DNA from 2 places in the Calidithermus timidus DSM 17022 genome. Region 2 is predicted to be linked to the other one. Evidence: riboswitches for the same ligand, from Rfam matches in the RefSeq annotation. Region 2 holds a riboswitch; the other holds the start of a gene.
The links. Region 2 has a riboswitch for FMN ahead of ribD (bifunctional diaminohydroxyphosphoribosylaminopyrimidine deaminase/5-amino-6-(5-phosphoribosylamino)uracil reductase RibD). Riboswitches for the same ligand answer to the same signal wherever they lie in the genome.
Positions count from the first base shown of each region.

Region 1: it holds a riboswitch for FMN, as region 2 does, so the genes downstream of both, B047_RS0102830 (ABC transporter substrate-binding protein) here and ribD (bifunctional diaminohydroxyphosphoribosylaminopyrimidine deaminase/5-amino-6-(5-phosphoribosylamino)uracil reductase RibD) in region 2, are expected to answer to the same signal.

Region 1 is NZ_KB890687.1:564,467-569,349, reverse strand. Features, by position in the region: gene hisH (imidazole glycerol phosphate synthase subunit HisH) at 1-288, opposite strand, end outside; gene hisB (imidazoleglycerol-phosphate dehydratase HisB) at 285-869, opposite strand; gene B047_RS0102835 (pyridoxal phosphate-dependent aminotransferase) at 862-1,920, opposite strand; FMN riboswitch at 2,045-2,178, shown strand; gene B047_RS0102830 (ABC transporter substrate-binding protein) at 2,326-3,288, shown strand; gene B047_RS0102825 (dienelactone hydrolase family protein) at 3,343-4,281, opposite strand; gene B047_RS0102820 (ABC transporter substrate-binding protein) at 4,408-4,883, opposite strand, start outside.
Region 2 is NZ_KB890687.1:199,046-203,928, reverse strand. Features, by position in the region: gene B047_RS0100980 (transglycosylase domain-containing protein) at 1-860, opposite strand, end outside; gene B047_RS0100975 (response regulator) at 977-1,381, opposite strand; FMN riboswitch at 1,706-1,865, shown strand; gene ribD (bifunctional diaminohydroxyphosphoribosylaminopyrimidine deaminase/5-amino-6-(5-phosphoribosylamino)uracil reductase RibD) at 1,959-3,104, shown strand; gene B047_RS0100960 (riboflavin synthase) at 3,085-3,684, shown strand; gene B047_RS0100955 (bifunctional 3,4-dihydroxy-2-butanone-4-phosphate synthase/GTP cyclohydrolase II) at 3,681-4,883, shown strand, end outside.

The DNA.
Region 1 (4,883 bases), 370 kb from region 2:
CACCTCAGGGGCCTCCTCGGAGCCTTCGAAGAGGATTTGCATCCCCACGCAGATGCCCAAAAAGGGCTTCCCGCTGGCGATATGCTCACGCACCACGCCCTCGAAACCCGAGGCCCGGAACGAGCGCATGACCTGGCCGAAGTGGCCCTGGCCGGGCAGCACCAGCAGGTCGGCTTTTTTGGCCTCGGCGGGGTCGGAGGAAACCCGCACCGCGTAACCGGTGGCCTCGAGCGCCTTGGCTGCGCTGCGCAGATTGCCCGAGCCGTAGTCGATGAGCAGGGTCTTCATAGGGCTTCCTTGGTGCTGGGTAAGTCGTCTCGGGTGAGACGGGTGGCGGTGTAAAGGGCCCGCGCCAGCGCCTTGAAACTGGCCTCGAGCACGTGGTGGGCTTCCCGACCCGCCAGCAAGCGCAGGTGCAGCGTCATACCCGCGTGGTTGCACAGCCCCCGCAGGAACTCGCGCAGGTGGTAGGCGCTCATGCCCCCCGGAGAGCCGTCAATGGCGAGTTCCTCGGGCGCAAAGGCCAGATGGGGTCGTCCGGAGAGGTCGAGCACGGCCTGCACCAGCGTCTCATCCATGGGCACGCTGGCCTCGCCGTAGCGCTCGAGCCCCCGCCCCTCGCCGATAGCCTGCTTCAGCGCCTGTCCCAACACGATGCCGGTGTCCTCGACGAGGTGGTGGGGCTCGACCTCGAGGTCTCCCTTGGCCTCCAACACCAGGTGGAAGCGTCCGTGGCGCTGGAAGGCGGCGAGCATGTGGTCGAAGAAGGGCAGCCCCGTGGCGATCCTGCCCTCCACGGGACCATCGAGGCCCAGGGTGAGCCGGATCCAGGTCTCGGCGGTGGCCCGCTCGACCGTCGCGCTACGCATGCCCCACCTCGGCCAGGGCAAAGGCGGCTTCCAAAAAGGCGTCGTTCTCGGCGGGCGTACCCACGCTCACCCGCAGAAAGCCCTCGAGCCCGGCGTAATGGTCCTGCCGCCGCACCAACACCCCGCGCCCCAGCAGCCCCGCGAAGGCCGCGGCAGCGTCCGGGGTGCGGACGAGCAGGAAGTTGGTGTGGCTGGGGTAGACCTCCCAGGTGGGGTGCTCGAGCAGGGCTTGGTACACGCGCTCGCGCTCGCGCACGATAGCCTGGGCGCGCTCGAGGGCGTAAGCGGGCTGCTCGAGCACGGTGAGCAGGATGGCGGCGGTATGGGCGGGCAGACCGAAGGGTGGGATCAGGTTCTGCAGCACTGCCGCCACCTCCGGCGAGGCCAGCAAGTACCCAGCGCGGATGCCCCCCAACCCCCAAGCCTTGGAGAAGGTGCGCAGCAGGGCCACGTTGGGGTTGGCCCTGGCCAAAGAACGATAGTCGGTGCCGGAGAACTGGTGATAGGCTTCGTCGAGCACCAGCAGCCAATCCCTCCGGGCGGCCTGCTCGGCCAGCGCCTCCACCTCGGCTTGGGCGAAGAGGGTGCCGGTAGGCGCGTGGGGCAGCGGCAAAAACAGCACGCCGGGCTCCCCTTCCATGGCCTCCAGCAGCTCCTCCAACGGCAGCCCGAAGCGCTCACCCAGCCGCACGGCACGGTAGGGCGTCGCGGCGATCTGCGCGGAAAAAGCATAGTGCGGGAAAGCCGGAGCCGTGTCCAGAACACGATTACCCGCCTGAGCCAGGCCCTGGATGATCAAGTTGGAACCAGGGCTCATCACGATGCCTTCGAAGGGCCACTCCAGCCACTCGGCCAGCCTCACCCGCACCTCCTCGGCGTGCAGCTCGGGGTAGCGGTTCCAGGGCAAGGCCGCCAGCCGCTCGAGCGCCCGCCGCTTGAGGGCTGGGGGAAGGTCGAGGGGGCTCTCGTTCTGGTCGAGCTTGATGCGGGCTTCCACCTTCTTGTAAGGGTAGCTGGGCAGGCCGCGCAGGTGCGGCTTGAAGGCATTCACAAGCGCGATTTTACCTTAGGAACGCGGGGGGGTAGATGCCGGGAGCCTGTAAAGCCTTTGCCTGTACATCGGCGTTTGACAAGCCTGCCACGGAGTGAATTAAACTGACTGCGGGTCGCCAGACCCATTCCTTCAGGGCGGAGTGCAAGTCTCCACCGGCGGTACAGCCCGCGAAGCCTGGAAATCTGCGGCACATCCAGGCCCGATTCGGTGAAATTCCGAAGCCGACCGTGAAAGTCGGGATGGGAGAAGGAGTGAAGCTCGAGTCACCTGGCTCGAGCGCAGAGCATGTCCAATACCTCATAACGCAAACCCCACACAACGCATGGCTTAAGGTAGCGTCGGTCGGTTCGTGCCTGACCGGGTTTCGCTTGGGTTGCACGTGTGGACCTGAGGTTTGCTCGAATGAAAAAGTGGGTTTTCGTCGTCGCTGCGCTACTGCTCTCGCTGGCTCAAGCCGAGAAGTTGCGGGTGGGGTTGGGCTACCTACCCGACGTGCAATTTGCACCGTTCTACGCGGGGGTGGTGGAGGGGATTTACGGGAAGAAGGGCCTCGAGATCGAGTTCCAGCACGGTTTTGCCAGCGAGCTTTACCCTCTGCTCGCGCAGGGCAAGCTCGACTTCGTGGTCGCCGACGCCGAGGACGTGATCGCGCTGCGGGCGCAGGGCATCCCGCTGAAGTACGTCATGGCGCTCTACCAGTCGGTGCCCAACGCCCTGTTCTCGCTGGCCGAGAAGAACATCAAGTCGGTGCGTGACCTCAAGGGCAAGACCATCGGCATGCCGGGGATGTTCGGGGTTTCGCTGACCTCGCTCCAGGCCATCCTGCGGGCAGCCGGGCTCAAGGAAAGCGACGTGAGGATCGTCAACATCGGCTTTACCCAGGCCGAAGCGGTGGTGCAGAAGCGGGTGGACGTGGCCATGGGCTTCATCAACAACGAGCCGGTCTTCCTGCAGAGCCAGGGGGTCAAGCTCAACGTGATCCCCGCCGGGCCCTACAACCGCTCGCCGGGCAACGGCATCATCAGCACAGATAGGGTGCTCGAGAACGCCGACCTCGCCCGACGCTTCCTTAGCGCCTCGCAGGAGGCCATGGCCTTCACCATCAGCAACCCGCGCAAGGCTTTCGAAGCCGCCAAAAAGTACGTGCAGAACCTCGACGAGGTGCGCTATGCGGTGCTCACCACCTCCATCCGGCTCTACGAATCGCCCTACAGCCGCCAGATGGGGCTAGGCTTCTCCAACCCCCAGGCCTGGGCCAGCAGCCTGAGCCTGCTCAAGGCCACCGGGCGCGTGAACACCACCCTCCCGGCGAGCGAGTTTTACACCAACGCCTTCCTGACGCCCAATTTGCAAGCGAGAAAGTAGGTTCTCGAGGAGGCAACGGTGGGCCTGAAGGGGCCCACCGTTGCTCACTTCTGCCTAGAGGTAAGTTTTGAACCACTCGAGCGTCATGCGCCAGGCATCTTCGGCGGCGTCCTTCTTGTAGTTGGCCCCCGTATCGTTGTGGAAGGCGTGGTTGGCTCCCTCATAGATCTTGATCTGGTAGCGGATGTTGGCCTTCTTGAGGGCTTCCTCGAGCGCAGGAATCCCCGCGTTGATGCGGGTGTCGTTACCCCCGTAGATGCCCAGCACTGCCGCTTTGATGCCCGGCACCTTGGCCAGGTCGGGGGCCGGGCCGTAGAAGGGCACCGCGGCCTTGAGTTCGGGCGCTTCGGTGGCCAGCCGCCAGGTGAGGCCGCCGCCGAAGCAGAAGCCCACCACCCCCAGCCGATCGGCCTGGACTCCCGGGGTGGCCTTGAGCACCTTGAGGGCCTCGAGCAAGTTGGCGACGTGCTCATCGCCAGAGGTCTGGGCCAAGAAGCTGGAGATCTGCGCGGTGTCGGTGATCCGGGCCGTTCCCCCGATCCTGGAGACGAGGTCGGGAGCGAGGGCAATATAGCCTGCCTTGGCGACCCTGCGAGCGACGTCTTGGATGTGGGGCTGCAACCCCCGGTTCTCGTGGATCACCAGGATGCCCGGAGCCGCCGTGACCCCTTTAGGCCTGACCCGGTAAGCCATGTGGGTAAAGCCGCGGGCCTGGTACTCGATCATCTCAGCCTCGATGGCCGGATCGTTGGGGTCTACCAGCGGCTGGCCCTGTGGAGGGGTAGCCTGGGCCACGACCTCCTGGGCCTGGGCCAGCTCCGCCGGGCTGGCAGCCATACCCAGCGAGCCCAGCAGGGCCTGCGCCCCCCCGACCCCGCCCCCCAGCAGCACCATGCGGCGCAGGAACTCCCGGCGCTCGAGTTCGCCTTCACGGTAATCCTCGGCAAATTCCTCGACGACGTAGCGGTACAGGTCCTGACGTCCCGATTCCATGCCCTACCTCCTTTTCCTCGCCACAACCAGAGGTCATTCAACACCACCACCCCCCCTGTAGCGCTAGGGCACAGGTTGCATTTACCCCCGGCGGAGACCATGCCGGGTTCAAAGCGGTTCTGTGGGTTACTTCCGCTCCACCTGCATCGCCTTACGCTGCGCCTCCTCGAGCGCGGCTTTGGCGCCGATCCCCCCCTTGAGGGCCCGCTCGAGGGCGTCCTCGAGGAAGCTGTACCAAAGCACGAACTCAGGGTCCTGCAGCCACACGTCGGCGTTCTCGACCTGGGAGAAGGCCACCCGGCGGCGAGGATCGGCTTTGTACCAGTCCTCCAGCAGCGGCTGGGCTGCACGGCGCATGGGCATGTAGTAGGTGGCCTTGACCCACTTGGCGATGTTCTCCGGCTCCATCAGGTACTTCCAAAAGGCCACGATACCCCTGACCTGCTCGGGGGAAACCCCCTTGAAGGGGATCAGCACGCCCCCGGCCAGGGGCACCTTGCCACCGGCCTCGCGGGGCACCGCCGTGACGCCGAGCTTGAAGGGGATGGGAGCGCGGTCTTCGATGAGGGGCCAGATGGTGATGGGGGCGACGCCCATGAAGG
Region 2 (4,883 bases):
TCGAGCTTACGGGCTTCGGGATCGACCAGCTTGGCGCTTAGAAGGTTGCCCTCACCGTCGTACTTGGCCTGCCAGCCACGGGGAACCAGGGGCTCTTTCCAGGCTGCTTCGGCTTCGGCCTGGCTGATCCAGCCCTCGGCTGCCATGGCCTCGAGCAGGGTCTTCATGCGGGCCCTGGTGGCCTTGAGGTCTAAGTAGCGCGAGTTGGGGCCGGGGATCAAGGTGGCGAGATAGGCTCCTTCGGCCAGGCTCAGCCGTGAGGGATCCTTGCCGAAATAGGCGTTGGCCGCCGCCCAGATGCCCGTGGCGTTGCCGCCCCAGTTGATGACGTTGAGGTAGACTTCGAGGATGTCCTGCTTGGAGTAGCGGCGCTCGAGCTCGATGGCCAGGGGAAATTCCTTGAGCTTGCGCTCCAGGCCGCTGATACCCTTGCGCTCGAGGGCGATGTCCCGCAGCAGCGTGTTCTTCACCACCTGGGTGGTGATGGTCGAACCGCCTTGGAGGTCGCCGCGGAAGGTGTAGTACAAGCCGCCCAGCAGGCGGATCCAGTCCACACCATAGTGCTCGAAAAAGCGCTTGTCCTCGGAGAAGACCACCGCGCTCACGGCGGCAGGGGAGACGTCGGAGAGCTGGATGAGCGTACGGCTCACTGCCCGCCCGTCCTCCTCCGAGGCCTTGGTGGCGATGGCGTTGCCCTCGCGGTCGTAGAGCACGCTGATGGCCGATAGGCGCAGGTTCTCAAAGGCCTCGAGGCTGGGCAGATCACGCGTGAGCATGTAGGCCACGTAGCCCCCAGCACCCAAGCCGCCCACGAAACCCGCCAGCAACAAAACCTTGATCCAGTGCCAGAGCCTACGCATCGGGAGTAATTTACGGGCTTTTTGATGAGTTTGCCCAAAGGAGGTAGCGCGTCTTGCACCCTAGGCGATGGGCAAGACGTAGAACACTGGAAATAGCAGCCACCCTGAGCCCGCTTTTACCCCGACGCTGCTTCCTGGGTCGTATTGGAGCGCAGCAGCGAGCGCAACAGCGAACGAAGCTGGCGACCCTCGAAGGGTTTGGGAATGACGTGGTCCACCCTGGAGAGCTCGGCGGTGATGCGGGTGCGGTCGTCTTGCTCGCTTACGAGAATCAGAATGGGCACTTCACGCAGGCGGCGGCTCATCTTGAGTCGCCCGGACACCGAGAAGGCGTCGGGCTTTAGGCCTTCATCGAGGATGAGCAAGGAGGGGACGCTTTCGCGCAGCAGGCTCAGGGCTTCGTGGGGGGTGGTAAAAAAGATGGCTTTGAATCCTTCCTGCTCGAGTACCATCTCGAGCAAGGCACGAACGGTAGCGCTGGGAGTGATGACAATGGCAACGTGGCTTTGCCCGATGTCCATGCTCTGAGCCTAGGGGATAATCTCCAACCCAACGGTGAAATTTGACCAAAATTTAGTCAACCCACCCATAGCTTCGTTCGAGCCTGGGGTGGATTCCCAAGGCCTTTAGGTATCCTAAGTTTTTGTGCTTGGACTGCTGTTCGCCGGCTCGAGCCTGGCCACCATCGCCAACCACTTCGAGAACGTGCGCGCGCTGCTGCGGGTGGAGGTGGCCGAGCAGATTCTCTAAAGCAGAGCATCTTCGGCCAGGTCGCCGGATGGTGACCTGGCCTAGCGTTGAGCGAGGGCCGGAGTGTGTTATCTTTGCCCTGAGCCGCGAGGCTCAACTTCCTTCGGGGCGGGGTGCGATTCCCCACCGGCGGTGAGCCCCCGGTCCATGGGCCGTGGCGGAAGCCCGCGAAGCCCAGGAAATCTGCGCTAACCTGGGCCCGATTCGGTGAGAATCCGAAGCCGACCGTGACAGTCGGGATGGGAGAAGGAGGAGGAAAGCTCGAGCGTCCCCTGCGCTCGAGCGCAAGGCGTGCATTATCCCGGAAACTTCGGCCCAGAGGCTCGAAGCGGGCCTGGCGTGGAGGCTATGTTCATGCGCCAGGCCCTTGACCTTGCCGCCCGGGGGATGGGGCGCACCAGCCCCAATCCCCCGGTGGGTTGCGTCCTCGTTCGCGAAGGGCAGGTCGTCGGCGCGGGCTTTCACCCGCGCGCCGGGGAGCCCCACGCCGAGGTGGTGGCCCTCCGCCAGGCGGGGGAGCGGGCCAGGGGGGCGACGGCTTACGTCACCCTCGAGCCCTGCGCCCACCACGGGCGCACCCCACCTTGCGCGCAGGCGCTGATCGAGGCCGGGGTCTCCCGCGTGGTGGTGGCGGCTCTAGACCCCAACCCCCTGGTGAACGGACGTGGGCTCGAGCAGCTCGCCCAAGCGGGGGTGGCGGTGACGACGGGGCTCCTGCGGGAGGAAGCCGAGCGGCAGCAGGAGGTCTTTCGCCACTGGATCACCCGCCGCGAGCCCTTCGTCGTCTTCAAGAGCGCGCTGACGCTGGATGGAAAGACCGCCACCTCGACCGGCGACGCCCGCTGGGTGAGCACGGAGGCGGCCAGGGAGCGGGTTCACGTGCTGCGTGACGAGCTCGATGCGGTGGTGGTGGGGGTGGGCACGGTGTTGGCCGACGACCCCGAACTCACCTGCCGCCTGCCCTCACCCGCCGTCCCCTCGCGCGTACCGCGCGACCCGGTGAAGGTGGTGTTCGACTCCTTAGCCCGAACGCCGCCCCAGGCCCGGCTGTTTCGGGCGGGGCCGCGTGGGGAAGCTGCGCGGGTGCTGATCCTGACGACCGACCGGGCCGAGGGCCGGCGGGTGGAGGCGTTGCGCCGGGCCGGCGCCGAGGTGGTGGCGCTGGAGGCGGGTCCGGAGGGGCGGGTCAGCCTGGCCTCCGCGCTGGAGTTGCTGGCAGCGCGGGGCCTGATTGGGCTTCTGCTCGAGGGCGGCTCGAGGCTGGCCGGTGGCTTCTTCGACGCGGGCAAGGTGCGGAAGGTCGTGGCCTTCATAGCCCCCAAGCTCGTGGGGGGCGGGGGCCCTACGCCCGTCGCCGGGGCCGGTGTCGCGCGGATGGCCGACGCCGTGCGGCTGGAGCGGGTGCGGGTGGAGCAGCTTGGAGAAGGCGTGATGATCGAGGGCTACGTCCCTTGGCTCGAGCGGGGAGAGGACGATGTTTACAGGGATTGTTGAAGAGGTGGGCCGGGTGCTGGCGGTCCGCGAAGAGGGGGGAAACCGGGTCGTCACCATCGGGGCGAGCAAGGTTTTAGAGGGCATGCGCGTGGGGGACTCGGTTGCCTGCAGCGGGGCCTGCCTCACGGTGATGGCCTTCGACCAGGAGGGCTTCAGCGTGGCCCTCTCGCAGGAGACCGTGGCCAAGACCGCGCCGCGCTGGGAGGTGGGCTCGCGCCTCAACCTCGAGCGGGCCATGCGGGCGGATGGACGCTTTGGCGGTCACCTGGTCAGCGGGCACGTCGATGGCACCGGCACCGTGGTGGCCGTGTCGCCGCAGCCGGGGGCCTGGGTGGTCGAGGTCGAGGCCCCACCCGCGCTCAGGCCCTACCTCGTTCCGAAGGGGTCGGTGAGCGTGGATGGGGTTTCGCTCACCGTGGTGGAGGTGCGTGGCGGGGTTTTTTCGCTCTGGCTCATCCCGCACACCCTCGAGGTCACCACCCTGGCCGAACTCGCGCCGGGTGCGGTGGTCAACCTCGAGGCCGACCTGCTGGCGAAGTACGTCGAGCGCATCCTGCAGACGCGGGAGGTCCTCCGATGAGCCCTCTCGCCTCGATCCCGGAGATCGTCGCCGAGGTGCGGCGTGGCCGCCCGGTGCTGATGGTAGATGACGAGGGGCGCGAGAACGAGGGGGACTTCGTGGTCGCCGCCGAGCACGCCACGCCGGAGGTGATCAACCTGATGATCCGGGAGGGGCGGGGCCTGGTCTGCCTTGCCCTCACCGCCGAGCGCGCCAGAGCGCTGGGCCTGGAGCCGATGGTCGCGCACAACACCGACCCCAACGGCACTGCCTTCACCGTATCGGTGGACCACCTCTCCTGTGGCACCGGGATCAGCGCCTTCGACCGTGCGGCCACCATCCGCGCCTGCCTCGACCCGGCCACGCGCCCCGGCGACCTGCGCCGACCGGGGCACGTCTTTCCCCTCGTGGCCCGCGCCGGTGGGGTGCTGCGCCGCGCCGGCCACACCGAGGCGGCGGTGGACCTCGCGCGCCTGGCCGGTCTCGAGCCGGCAGGGGTGATCTGCGAGGTCGTGGCCGAGGACGGCCACATGGCCCGGCTGCCGCAACTGCTCGAGCTCGCAGGACGGCTGGGGCTCAAGGTCGGCACGATCCGCGACCTCATCGCCTACCGTCGGCGTAGCGAGACCTTCGTTCAATGTGAGGCCCAGACCCTCCTTCCCACCCCTTACGGCCTCTGCCGGCTGCTGGGTTTCCTGGACACGCTGGATGGCGGCGAGCACCTCGCCATGGTCATGGGTGAGGTGGGCGATGGGAAGCCGCCGCTGGTGCGCGTACACAGCGAGTGTCTTACCGGCGACGCCCTGCATTCGCTGCGCTGTGACTGTGGCGCGCAGCTCGACGCCGCCCTGCGGGCCATCGCACGGGAAGGCCGGGGCGTGCTGGTGTACCTGCGTCAGGAGGGGCGCGGCATCGGGTTGTTGAACAAGCTTCGGGCCTACGCGCTGCAAGACCTTGGGGCCGACACCGTGGAGGCCAACGAGCGCCTGGGCTTCGCGCCAGACCTGCGCGATTACGGCGTGGGCGCCCAGATCTTGCGCGAGCTGGGGGTGAGCCGCTTGCGGCTTTTGAGCAATAACCCGCGAAAAGCGGCGGACCTGGCCGCCTTCGGACTGGAGGTGGTGGAAACCGTGCCGCTGCTGGCCGGCCACAACCCGCACAACCGGAGGTATCTGGAGGCTAAGCGGCTCAGGCTCGGGCACCGCCTGGAGTTCAGGGGT